Regions from separate parts of the Colwellia sp. NW0002-52-1 genome, predicted to be linked through region 3. Evidence: predicted binding sites of a transcription regulator. Region 3 holds the regulator's gene; each other region holds the start of a gene.
The links. Region 3 encodes FliA, which starts transcription of late flagellar genes. Its sites were predicted from a motif close to CTAAAGNTNNNNNNNNNNNNGCCGATA; they were not measured.
Positions count from the first base shown of each region.

Region 1: a site for FliA is predicted at 2,072-2,098, ahead of pomA (flagellar motor protein PomA). Genes of this name have one in related genera too.
Region 2: a site for FliA is predicted at 2,000-2,026, ahead of AC27H3_RS09960 (VC2046/SO_2500 family protein). Genes of this name have one in related genera too.

Region 1 covers NZ_BAAJLU010000001.1:535,048-539,428, reverse strand. Annotated here, with positions in the region: gene dxs (1-deoxy-D-xylulose-5-phosphate synthase) at 1-802, opposite strand, end outside; gene ispA ((2E,6E)-farnesyl diphosphate synthase) at 825-1,715, opposite strand; gene xseB (exodeoxyribonuclease VII small subunit) at 1,708-1,962, opposite strand; gene pomA (flagellar motor protein PomA) at 2,212-2,976, shown strand; gene AC27H3_RS02225 (flagellar motor protein MotB) at 2,989-3,924, shown strand; gene thiI (tRNA uracil 4-sulfurtransferase ThiI) at 4,152-4,381, shown strand, end outside.
Region 2 covers NZ_BAAJLU010000008.1:88,494-92,874, reverse strand. Annotated here, with positions in the region: gene AC27H3_RS09970 (response regulator) at 1-567, shown strand, start outside; gene AC27H3_RS09965 (ATP-binding protein) at 644-1,936, shown strand; gene AC27H3_RS09960 (VC2046/SO_2500 family protein) at 2,059-2,592, shown strand; gene AC27H3_RS09955 (YchJ family protein) at 2,589-3,077, opposite strand; gene AC27H3_RS09950 (hypothetical protein) at 3,321-3,791, opposite strand; gene AC27H3_RS09945 (lipoprotein intramolecular transacylase Lit) at 4,196-4,381, shown strand, end outside.
Region 3 covers NZ_BAAJLU010000013.1:72,809-77,189, forward strand. Annotated here, with positions in the region: gene flhF (flagellar biosynthesis GTPase FlhF) at 1-773, shown strand, start outside; gene AC27H3_RS13145 (MinD/ParA family protein) at 850-1,692, shown strand; gene AC27H3_RS13150 (RNA polymerase sigma factor FliA) at 1,711-2,427, shown strand; gene cheY (chemotaxis response regulator CheY) at 2,490-2,873, shown strand; gene AC27H3_RS13160 (protein phosphatase CheZ) at 2,904-3,647, shown strand; gene AC27H3_RS13165 (chemotaxis protein CheA) at 3,661-4,381, shown strand, end outside.

The sequences.
Region 1 (4,381 bases), on a different contig from region 3:
TAGTAATAGTGTCGACTAAGCCATTAACGTCATGACCATCGATTGGGCCGATATAATTAAAACCAAGCTCTTCAAAGAAAGTGCTAGGTACAACCATACCTTTTAAGTGTTCTTCGGCTCTGCTTGCGAGTTCTTTGATTGGAGGAATGTTATTAAGTATGCGCTTACTACCTTCACGAAGGCCCGTATATATGCTTCCTGATAACATTTTAGCTAAATGATTATTTAACGCGCCAACATTTTCTGAAATCGACATTTCGTTATCATTTAAAATAACTAGCATGTCTTTATTGATATCGCCGGCATGATTTAATGCTTCAAATGCCATGCCTGCCGTCATAGCGCCATCGCCAATAACAGCAACAACTTTACGGTTTTTCGCTTCTTGCTCAGCGGATACGGCTAAACCTAACGCGGCAGATATTGAAGTACTTGAGTGCCCAACGCTTAATACGTCGTATTCACTTTCTTCACGCCAAGGGAAAGGGTGCAAACCGTCTTTTTGTCGAATAGTATGTAGCTGATCACGACGGCCAGTTAATATTTTATGCGGATATGCTTGATGACCTACATCCCAAAGTAAATGATCAAACGGAGTGTTGTACACATAATGCAAAGCGACCGTTAATTCAATTGTGCCTAAACCAGAAGCAAAATGTCCGCTACTTTTACTGACAGAATTTAACAGATAACGTCTTAACTCTTCGCTGGTTTTTGTTAATTGATTTTTATCTAATTTGCGCAAATCATTCGGACAATCAATATTGGCCAGTAAAGGATATTCAGCTAGGTTTATAGTCATATTATTCTATTAAATTTTTAAATTAATTTTTGCGGCTTACAATAAAAGTCGCAAAGTCGGACAAACTTTGTGTATTGTAAGGCAAAGTGTCTAAAGCTTGAAGTGCTTGTTGATATAAGTTTTCAGCTTTTTCTTGCGCACCTGTTAAACCGAGCAATGCTGGATAGGTACTTTTATTAGCCGCTAGGTCTGAGCCAGCTGGCTTGCCTAGCTCTTCTTCTGTTGATGTAATATCAATTATATCGTCTCGAACTTGATATGCTAAACCTACAAGTTTTGCATAAATTGCAAGCTGCTCTTTATCGTGTGCGGTAGCGTTATTACTACATTCTGCGGCCATTTTTACTGCGGCTTCTAATAACGCACCCGTTTTTAATGAGTGTAAATGTTCTAACTCAGCTAATGAAATTGCTTTGTCTGTTCCTGATAAATCAAGCGCCTGACCGCCACACATTCCTTGATAACCTGATGCACTTACTAAATAACGTAATAAGTTTATACGTTTGTTATCTACGGCTGCTGAAAAATCGTGATTCGCAATAATATCAAATGCTAAAGTTTGTAAACTATCACCAGCGAGGATAGCCGTTGCTTCATCAAACGCTTTATGACAGGTTAATTGGCCACGACGCAAATCATCATCATCCATGGCTGGTAAATCGTCATGTAAAAGTGAATAAGCATGAATACATTCTATAGCGGCCGCAACACCATCTATATCACTTTGTTCTGCATCTAAGGTTGCGCCGGTAATATACGCCAAATAAGGTCGCATACGTTTGCCGCCAATAAGCAAACCATAGCGCATAGCGTCTAAAAGTTTCTCATCGTTAATAACTAAGCTGTCGAGCTTTTTAGTTAGGTAATCGTTAATGCGAGTTTGCACATCGTCAATAAAGGCAAGTTTAGTCAAAGCTTTCAGTCTCGTTAGTATTAAATTTCTCTAATGTCGCTTGGCCATTTTTTTCGAGTAAAATATTGATTTGCTGTTCAGCACCTTTGAGCTTTTCTTGGTTATGCTGACTCAAATGTAAACCACGTTCAAACAACGTCATAGATTCTTCGAGGTTTAGATCGCCTTGTTCTAAATTTTGCACAATTACTTCTAATTCTACTAATGATTCTTCGAAGCTTAGATTTTCTATTTTCTTTTTGGCCATGGGCATTTTTTAGCGTGATATGAACTCTAGGCGCAAACTTACCTTAGCTGGGGCGCTGGGTCAATTAATGATGAATTTAAGACAATATTGCAAATACTCACAATATCTACTTAAGTTATTGACAGTATGGACGATAATAGAGCTATAACTAAGACTATAAGTATTCGCGTAAGACCTATTCATCAGGTATTATCAAACAAGAAATACCATTTGGTAAAAATATAGTTAAGAAACTTTTCGGAGGCATTTGTGGATTTAGCAACGTTAATAGGCATAGTCGGTGCAATAGGCTTACTGATTATGGCAATGTTACTCGCTGGTGACATTGGCATGTTTATGGATGCTCAGTCGGTGATCATCGTATTTGGTGGTTCAATTTTTGTTGTTTTATCAAATTATAACTTAGGTCAGTTTTTCGGTATTGGAAAAATTATCGGCAAATCTTTTATGTTTAAGCTGGAATCACCTGAAGAGCTAATTGAAAAATCAGTTGAAATGGCTGATGCGGCACGAAAAGGTGGTTTTTTGGCATTAGAAGAAGCTGAAATATCGAACGCTTTTATGCAAAAAGGTGTTGATATGTTGGTTGATGGCCACGATGCAGATGTAGTTCGAGCTACGATGCAAAAAGATATCGACCTAACGACCGAACGACATGAAACCGGCTCTAATATGATGATGGCATTAGCCGATGTTGCTCCTGCAATGGGTATGATAGGTACTTTAATTGGTTTAGTTGCCATGTTATCGAATATGGATGATCCTAAAGCCATTGGACCAGCGATGGCGGTAGCGCTTTTAACTACTTTATATGGCGCATTTTTAGCTAACGTTATTGCGATACCGATTGCTGCCAAGTTGAAGTTACGTTTAGCGGAAGAAAAAATGAACCAAGAATTAGTACTAGATGCTGTTCTAGGTATTCAAGATGGTCAAAATCCGCGAGTTATTGAAGGTTTATTAAAAAATTACCTTGCTGAAGGTAAGCGTGCTGTTAATACCACTGAAGAATAGCAGGAGTTAATTATGGCCGATAAATGTAAATGTCCACCTCCTGGGTTACCGGCATGGATGGGCACATTTGCTGATTTAATGTCGCTGCTGATGTGTTTTTTCGTGTTGCTTTTATCATTTTCAGAAATGGACGTTTTAAAGTTTAAGCAAATTGCTGGCTCGATGAAGTTTGCCTTTGGTGTGCAAAACAAAATTGAAGTAAAAGATATTCCTAAGGGCACGAGCATAATCGCGCAAGAATTTCGACCAGGCAAGCCGGAACCAACACCGATTGAAGTTATTCAACAGCAAACCATGGAAATGACGCAACAAATGTTGGAATTTCAGGCGGGTGATGAAACTGAAGCGGGCGGTAGACAAGAGCAACGTGGTGCTGAACGTGGTGGGCAATCACAAAGCACGGCAGATGCAATGTCGCAAGAGGCTATTCAGCAGGCAAAAGATGCAATAGAGCAAGCATCACAAGAAGAAGTGAATGAACTTGTGAAGAAAATAGCCGAGCAACTAGAGCAACAAATTCAAGACGGTGCTATTGAGTTGGAGTCGTTAGGTCAACAAGTGATTATTCGTATTCGCGAAAATGGCTCATTTCCATCGGGCTCTGCGTTTCTACAGCCACAGTTTAAGCCTATTATGCGAGAAATTGGCCTGTTATTAAATACTGTTCCAGGTGAGATAATGATTTCAGGTAATACTGATAACCAAGGTATAAGCTCTGAACTCTTTACGTCAAATTGGGATTTATCAAGTAAACGTGCGGTCGCTATTGCGCATGAAATCATTAAAGTACCGGGTTTTGATCAATCGAGGTTACTTGTTGTAGGTCACGCCGACACTCGGCCTTTAGTGCCTAACACTACTCGATTAAATCGACGATTAAACCGACGTGTTGAAATTGCCATTAATCAAGGTAAAGCAAAAGAAACTGACCCAATATCTATTCGATAGCAATGTTAAATAACGTGACATATTAATCATTTATTAAGGAGCACAAAATATGTGCTCCTTTTTTTATTCCCAAAGCCCAATAAAACTAATATAAAGCTCTAACTATTTATCTATATTGAGCTTTTATTTCACTAAAATTTGTCAAATATGCCATGTGCTGAACTTTTGCAAATTACAGTCGATCGGGTATATAATGCGCGCCATTCTAAGTGTGGGTATTATTGTTAATGAAATTTATTGTTAAATTACAGGCTGAAATTACGATTAAAAGCCGTCCGGTACGAAAGCGTTTTACTAAGATTTTAGAGTCGAGTGTGAAAAACGTTTTACGTCGTGTTGATGACCAAGTTACAACGCGCATGAACTGGGATAACATCGAAGTTAACACCGCTAATAATACGCCAGAAAATCGCTTAAAATTAATCGATACACTAAAGTCGATCCCTGGCATTCCCAT
Region 2 (4,381 bases), on a different contig from region 3:
TTTGTACCTGATTTAATTATTTTAGACATTATGCTACCAGGCAAAGATGGTTTTACCGTTTGTAAAGAGTTACGTCCTAACTTCAAAGGTCCCATTTTAATGCTAACCGCAAAAGGCACTGATTTTGATCAAGTGTTAGGTTTAGAGATAGGGGCTGACGACTATGTTATTAAGCCTGTTGAGCCAAGAGTATTATTAGCACGAGTTAATGCGTTATTACGTCGTGGACAATTACCTAACGAAGGTAAAGAAAGTGCGGAAATTGATTGCGGAGAACTCCACATTAGTCGTGGTTCAAGACAAGTGTTATTACATGGTAAAAATGTCGATCTGACCAGTCAAGAATTCGATTTACTTTGGTTGTTAGCTAGCCGTGCAGGCGAAGTGCAAAATCGCGATTACATCTATAAAGCCGTTGTTGGTCGTGAATACGATGGTATGGACAGAAGTGTCGATGTACGTATTTCACGTTTACGTAAAAAACTGCAAGATAGTAATGAAACACCTTTCAGAATTAAAACCATTTGGGGTCAAGGCTACTTATTTGTTCCTGACGCATGGAGCTAAACATTATTTCAATGTGTAAACTGATGGGTTGCTACGCCAACTCATCAGAATTTCTTTCCTCTATTTAGGCACTTTGATGAAACTAGGTCGCTCATTTTTTAGCTTATACTTTCTAATAATCTCTATCTTTATCATCTTTTCTTGGATGTTAGATGAAGTGTGGAGCTCTTATTTAGAACAAGATATAGAGTCATATACTGGTTATAAAAGTATGCTGCTCTCGCTTTCTAATTATTTAGAAAAACACCCTGAAAACGAATGGCAAGATATTTTGTCGGGTGCTTCTAAAGAATGGAAGCTGTCATTAAAGCTAATGTCAGAACAGCAAGCAGAAAAAATTAGTCATCAACGCCATGATGTTATTAAAGAAGATAACACCCATATATTTTATGATAATGACGCCGTAGAAATTCATCACCGCATTAAGAGTACAGGTGCTGTGATTGTACTTGGCCCAGCAAAAATGCCAACCAGGCCAAGAGTTGAGGCTTTAGTTCGTGTTGTTTTACTGGCAAGTTTAGCATGTTTATTGTTTTTTTGGTTACGGCCTCTTTCTCGTGATTTAGATCAGTTACGAAAAACAGCCGTAGCTTTTGGTCAAGAAAGTTTTGATATGGTAGCCCCAAAAGCAAGATCAACAATGACTGAACCTATGGTGACGGCTTTTAATACTATGGCGAGTCGTATTAAACGTTTAATTGATGCTCATAAAGAATTATCTACCGCAGTAGCTCATGAATTACGCACCCCTTTAGCACGCACAAAATTTGCTTTACAAATGTTAGAGTGTACTGATGATAAAGTGAAGCAAGAAAAATACCGTAAGGCTATTAGTAAAGATATTTGTGAGCTAGAACAGCTGATCAGTGAAATGCTAATTTATGCCAGTTTTGATAATGAAAAGCCGGAGCTAAAGTTTACCAACGAAGCAGTAGTGGATATTGTTAAAAACCAAGTCGGTAATTTCCAGCAATTTGAACAAAACTTTACGGTGAATAACTTACTCGGCGAAGATAAAGTTGACCTTGATAAACAATTTATCGCACGAGCTTTGAACAACTACATTTCTAACGCAATAAAATACGGCAATGGTGAAATAGATATCACTATTTCAAAAAATGCCGATCAATGTCAGATAAAAGTGACGGATAACGGAGAAGGTGTTTGTGACGACTTTAAATGCACAATTTTTGATGCGTTTTCTCGTGGTGACATTTCACGCAATCGTGAAACGGGTGGTTTTGGTTTAGGCTTAGCGATAGTTTGCCGTATTATGGAATGGCACGGTGGTAGTGCTTCTGTTGTTGATAGTGAAAACGGTGGTGCGAGTTTTATTCTTAGTTGGCCAATTAAGCACATTGTAATTTAATGTATAGTAATTGTACAATATCCTGTAAATATTATAAAAATAGCTAATTAATTCAATCCAACCATAAAGTAATTTACTTAACTGCCGATAAATAAATATCGGCAGTAAAATAGTAGATTATTTTGACAATAGTAAACATATCAAACGACATTCTTGTTCATGAACTTCAATTAGGCGAGCAGCTTAACGAAAGTGTTCATAGCGAACGTCGTGCTGATTTTTCGTTGTTACTCGCTATGCTAACCGATGATGTTCGAGCTCATAGCCAGTTCAAACTACCACAAACCGTTACGCCTACCAATGTCACTACATCAGAGCTATTACGAAAGCGTTTCCAACTCCCTAATGAAGCACCAATTGCTTTAAAGGATATTGAGGATACGCAACTTTTTAATCAAGCTGATTTAATTGAGTCTAAACGTTTAGAACACCTACGTTTGATGAATGCATTAAGCCCTAATCCTTTAGCCTTTCGTGACGATGCTCGCTTTATAAACCAGCAAGTAATGAGTAACACAAGCTTGTATTGTCAGCAAAAATATAAAAATAAAGCATTAGAGCGACCTCAGCCCAATTTAGCGTTTAACGCTGAGGCATGGTTATCTGGCATAAAAAATACCCTTGAGAAGTCAGCTATTGTTGAGGCTGTTGCTTAAAGTGCGTTAGCACAACACTGTTTAAATTTTTTATTACTCAGGCAAAAGCACGCTTCGTTTCTTTTCGGTTTTTTTAGTACTTTACTTTCTGAGACATCACCATCTAGATATCGCCAAACACTATCTTCAATAATAAAATTTGAGTTTTCTTGCATTTGCCATATTTTCCCAAGATGTTGATAAAATGCTGAAAACATAACTTGTGCACTGTCATTATTATTGCTGCTTGTTTGGAACTCACTAGCACTATGAACAACAAGCTTTAACCACTTTGTTTGTATGGCCGATTGCTCTATATCAGCAATAGATTGTTCAAGCCTGCTAGAACTTGCATAGGTAAGGTAAATGTACTCAGCATTATTTGTTGCATAAGCAGAGTAACGAGAGCGCATTAATTGCTCTGGGGAGTTTGCTAACTTTGTCGCCGTTATTAAAGGTTGGCAACATTGTGCAAAGGTAAGTTCTAAGCCACATGGACATTGCATGGAGATATTCTTCTAAATTAAATTATTAAGAGTTTATCATGACATTGCAAAGTCGTTGAGCTATTTATGTAAGTTCATATATGGCAATATTTTGAGCTTACTGTCGGTTAAGCCGGCTTAATTTAAGCCCTATGAACAGCCTAAATAAGTCAGTCTTTATAAATAAAGCGATGTATTTAAATAAGCGTCTGAATTATTTTTTCAGGTTAAGTTTTCTGACTCGGCTTGAAAGCTAAGTCTGGTTTAATGTAATTTTTGTGCTTGGCAATTCTGGTGATGTTGCAATAATATGCATTGCGTTTTCCCTATAGCTGCACAGTGTGCTATGTCATTTAATTCGTCTTCATTATAACTCGCATCATTCAATATCATTGCAGAGCAAGTACCTTTTAATAAAGTGCTTTTAATATTTTCTAAGCTAACATTGACCTTATTCGTATTTACTTTCAATATTTTTTCAGGGTTAATTTTCCCCATAGTAGAGAGTTGCTCTAGCGAGTCATTTTCGGGATTAATCATTAAAATCCACTTGCTATTGTCGTAATGTTTCTGGCAAATATCTTGGTATTTTTCAGTTAAATCAATGGCGTTATTCACATGCACTACGTTACACCAAGCAGTAGTTAACTCTGTTTTAACTGGGTTTGTTAATGTGGTGATTGACTTTAAGTTATTGATATTAAAATCTAAATCTATTTTGTTAACGTTGATCATATTGCCTACCTCGGTATACTGTATGTATGTACAGTATATCGTTCTAAAGGTAAGATCAAGTATTATTGAATTTATTTTTATGTCATCTTTTTTAGCATATTTTTTTGGGTAGTAACTGGCGAGATGCTAAATGAAAATTCAAGTGGAAATACAAACTGAAATAAAAGTTTTTTGAAAAAATTTGTCAACAATGACTTTGATGTGATTGGGTTAGATTTATTCTTTTAAGTTAATATAAAAGCGTTCATTTATCTTTCTTATACCTGACCTTAAACTTAAACGCTTAACTATATGTTAATGTACAACTATTAATTAGTTTCAAACTAATAAGCGATAAACTAAAGCAGGCTGTAGCGTATTTAATTAATAAGGTTATGTATATTTTTATGAAAAAAGGTGCTGTTTTGAGGCAATTTATTTGGTGTATATTTGCTCTAATATTGTTGGTTTTCTCTTTGGGTATTAGCTGGCAGATAAGTAAAACTACAAATTTCTTGTATAGTTTTTGGTATCAAACCTTACATATTAATGACGTAGTCATAAAAAATGTTCCGAAGAATACTCAAGGTAAACGAGATTTCCCTATTGAT
Region 3 (4,381 bases):
AAGTGGCAGATCAAATTGCGGGTTACATTCCTGCTAATAGTGAAGAAAAAGACGCATGGCAACAAGCAAAACATATTATAGCGGAACAATTAAACACAACGAATAACGATATTATTCAGCGCGGTGGCGTAGTTTCTCTTGTCGGTCCTACTGGTGTTGGCAAAACAACAACCATTGCAAAGTTAGCGGCTCGTTTTGCACAAGCACATGGTGCTGATCAAGTGGTATTAATTTCAACTGACAGTTACCGCATTGCTGGATTTGAACAACTTGCCACCTACGGGCGCATTATTGGCTGCCAAGTAAAACTTGCTAATGACGGCAATGAACTAGACACCTTGTTACAACAGTTTTCGCAAAAGAAATTAATCCTAATAGATACCGCGGGTATGGGGCAAAGAGATATGCGATTGACTGAGCATTTGACTACCTTAATTTCTAATGCGCGTGTTAGAATTCGTAATTACCTAGTGTTAGCAGCCAATACACAACAACGTGTTATGCAAGAAAATGTTGAACGTTTTAAACGTATTCCTCTTGCCGGTTGCATCTACACTAAATTAGATGAGAGTCTTAGTGCTGGTGAAATTATCACTACCTCACTACAAAATGGATTAGCTATTGGCTATCTTACTGATGGACAAAGAGTTCCAGAAGATATTAAGGTTGCAAATGCTGAGAAATTAGTTACGCTTGCAGATAGAATGGCAAATAAGTCTCAAAGCTCAAATGCTGTTTCTTGGCGCACACCCGTAACAGCTGTTGCAGTTTAGTCGCCTTTAAATTGGCAGAGCAATTATACTGATTGAATATTTATGTCAATTGGTATTATATAGAGAAATTACTTAGATGATAGATCAAGCGAGCGGCTTAAGAAAAATGCAAGATCCCCAACAAATTAAAGTCATAGCAGTGTCAGGTGGTAAAGGTGGCGTTGGCAAAACCAATGTCTCATTAAATACTGCTATTTCCCTAGCTAAACTAGGCAAGCGCGTACTCGTGCTAGATGCTGATTTAGGTTTAGCGAATGTTGACGTTATGCTAGGTTTACGGGTGCAACGAAACTTGTCTCACGTATTATCTGGCGAATGTGAACTGGACGATATTATTATCCAAGGTCCAGGTGGTATCAATATAATTCCCGCGACATCGGGCACACAATCTATGGTAGATTTAACGCCTGCTGAACATGCTGGGCTAATACGTGCCTTTAGCGATATGCAAACCAAATTTGATATTTTAATTGTTGATACAGCCGCTGGTATCTCCGATATGGTTTTGAGTTTTTGTCGAGCATCTCAAGACGTATTATTGGTTGTATGTGACGAACCTACTTCAATTACAGACTGTTATGCACTTATGAAGCTGTTAAGTCGCGATCACGGCTTATTCAAATTCAAAGTAGTGGCGAATATGGTGCGCAGTGCCAAAGAAGGCCAAAACTTATTTGCCAAGCTTTCAAAAGTTACCGATAGATTTTTAGATGTAACTTTAGAGCTTGTTGCCGTAGTACCCTTTGATGAAAATATTCGCAAATCAGTGAGAAAACAACAAGCAATTGTTGAAGCATATCCTGACTCCCCTGCATCTATTGGCTTTAAATCTCTTGCCAAAAATATTATCAGCTGGCCAGTGCCCAAAGAGGCTTCAGGACATTTAGAGTTTTTTATCGAGCAATTGCTAGAACACTAACAACCAAAAAAGTGAGCTATAGTGGGAAAACTACATACTTATAGTGTTGATAAATCGGCTTTGTTAGAACAACACACGGTGCTTGTAAAGCGTATCGCTTATCATTTACTTGCCCGATTACCCGCTAGTGTAATTGTTGATGACCTTATCCAATCAGGCATGATAGGCCTACTTGAAGCATCAAACAACTTTGACAATACCAAAGGTGCCAGCTTTGAAACTTTCGCTGGCATTCGCATTCGTGGTGCTATGTTAGATGAGATCCGACGCGGTGACTGGGTGCCTCGTTCAGTGCATAAAAATAGCCGTATGGTCAGTGAAGCAATAAAAAACTTAGAAGCTGAGCACGGTCGCGATGTGAGCGACTATGAAGTTGCTGAAAAATTAGAACTTTCAATTAATGAATATCATCAAATTTTAAACGAAGTCAGTGCAGGGAAAATACTCGGTATTGATGATTTAGGTGTGAGTGAAGATGTTATTGAAGTTGCTCATAGTCAGCAGCCAGATGAACCGTATGCTAATATTGAACAGAGCTTTTTCAAAAAGTCATTAGCTGAATGTATTTCCTCTTTACCCGAACGAGAAGCTTTAGTACTGTCATTGTATTATGATGAAGAGCTTAACCTTAGAGAAATAGGGCAAGTTCTTGACGTGAGTGAGTCTCGGGTTAGCCAAATACACAGTCAGGCGATGCATCGCTTAAAAGCACGTATGCAATCTTGGCAAAGTTAAGTAGAATAGTTAACTATAATAATAGAAACGTAGAAATTTAAATGTTCTCACCGGAGGGTGCCTTGGATAAAAATATGAAAGTACTTGTTGTTGATGATTTTTCAACAATGAGACGAATAATCAAAAACTTGTTACGTGACTTAGGTTTTACCAATATTTCAGAAGCAGACGACGGCAACACAGCACTGCCGATGCTTAAAGATGGTAACTTTGAGTTTGTTGTTACAGACTGGAATATGCCTGGCATGCAAGGTATTGATTTACTTAAAGCCATAAGAGCAGACAGTAACTTATCTCACATACCGGTATTAATGGTGACAGCTGAAGCTAAGAAAGAACAAATTATCATGGCGGCGCAAGCCGGTGTTAACGGCTATATTGTAAAACCATTTACGGCAGCAACGTTAAATACCAAGCTTGACAAAATATTCGAACGTCTTGGTTAATTATCAATTTTTGTTAGGCAAGGCTGTTTTATGAGTACAAAAACTAATGTCCATATTTCTTTAGAGCAAGCAAAGTTATTGGTTGAATACATTGAGTCTGATCAACAAGCTAAAGCGAATGAATTAATAGCAGAAATTCAAAGCCCAATTAATTCTGAACTATTCGAAGAAATAGGTAAGTTAACCCGCCAATTACATGACTCTTTGAATAACTTTCAAATTGATGAACGTTTAAATGATTTAGCGACAGCAGATATTCCTGACGCTAAAGAAAGGTTGAATTTTGTTATTAGTCATACTGAAGAAGCTGCTAATAAAACTATGGACGCCGTTGAAGCAATATTTCCGGTAGTTGATGGTATTCAAAAGCAAATTAGTACGGTTAATCCGCTGTGGCAAAAATTAATGCACAATGATCTTGATGTCGTTGAATTTAAAGCTTTATGTCAAGATATTGATGTATTATTGAAAACAACTGAAAAAGAAAGCAGTAAAATTCATCGCTTAATGACAGATGTTTTAATGGCACAAGACTTTCAAGATCTTACAGGCCAAGTTATTCGAAAAGTAATTGATTTGGTACGCGAGGTTGAAGAAAGCTTAATTTACATGTTAACCGCTTTTGGTATGTCATCAGAGAAAAATAAATCTGACCAGCTTCCTAAAGTAGGTGAAAATTTAGTTGAAGGCCCAATTATTAACAGCGAAAACCGCCAAGATGTTGTGTCAGGTCAAGACGACGTTGATGATTTATTATCAAGTTTAGGTTTTTAACAGGAGTTATTAAATGTCATTTGAACAAGATGAGGAAATTCTTCAGGATTTTTTAATTGAAGCTGGAGAAATACTTGAAACCTTGTCGGAGCAATTAGTTGAGCTTGAAAATGATCCTAATAATGCCGAGCTACTTAACGCTATTTTTAGGGGCTTTCATACGGTAAAGGGCGGCGCCGGATTTTTATCACTTACTGAGTTGGTAGAAACTTGCCATGGTGCTGAAAATGTTTTTGATACCTTAAGAAACCAACAGCGAGCGGTTACTTCAGAATTAATGGATGTGATCTTACAAGCATTAGATACCATTAATGAACAATTTGCCCAAGTGCAGAGTAAAGAAGCGTTATCAAAGCCAAACCCTGTTCTTATTACCGAATTACACCGATTATCTCAACCTGAAACTCAAGATGAGCAAGCCGCGCCGTTTGTTGATGCTTCTAATGAAGCCCCAGCTGAACCAACGGCTTCAAATGACGAAATGTCAGAAGATGAATTTGAGCGTTTATTAGACGAGCTTCATGGTGGTGGTTCACCAACTCCAAGTGCCCCTGTAGCGCCTAAAGCCCCAGTATCAAATAGTAATGATATTTCGGATGACGAATTTGAATCTTTATTAGATGAGCTTCATGGCAGAGGTTCATTTTCTTCAGATGTTAGCGCCCCAAGTCCGGCGCCAAAAGCTACTTCACCCGACGAAATAAATGATGCCGAGTTTGAGTCTTTGCTAGACG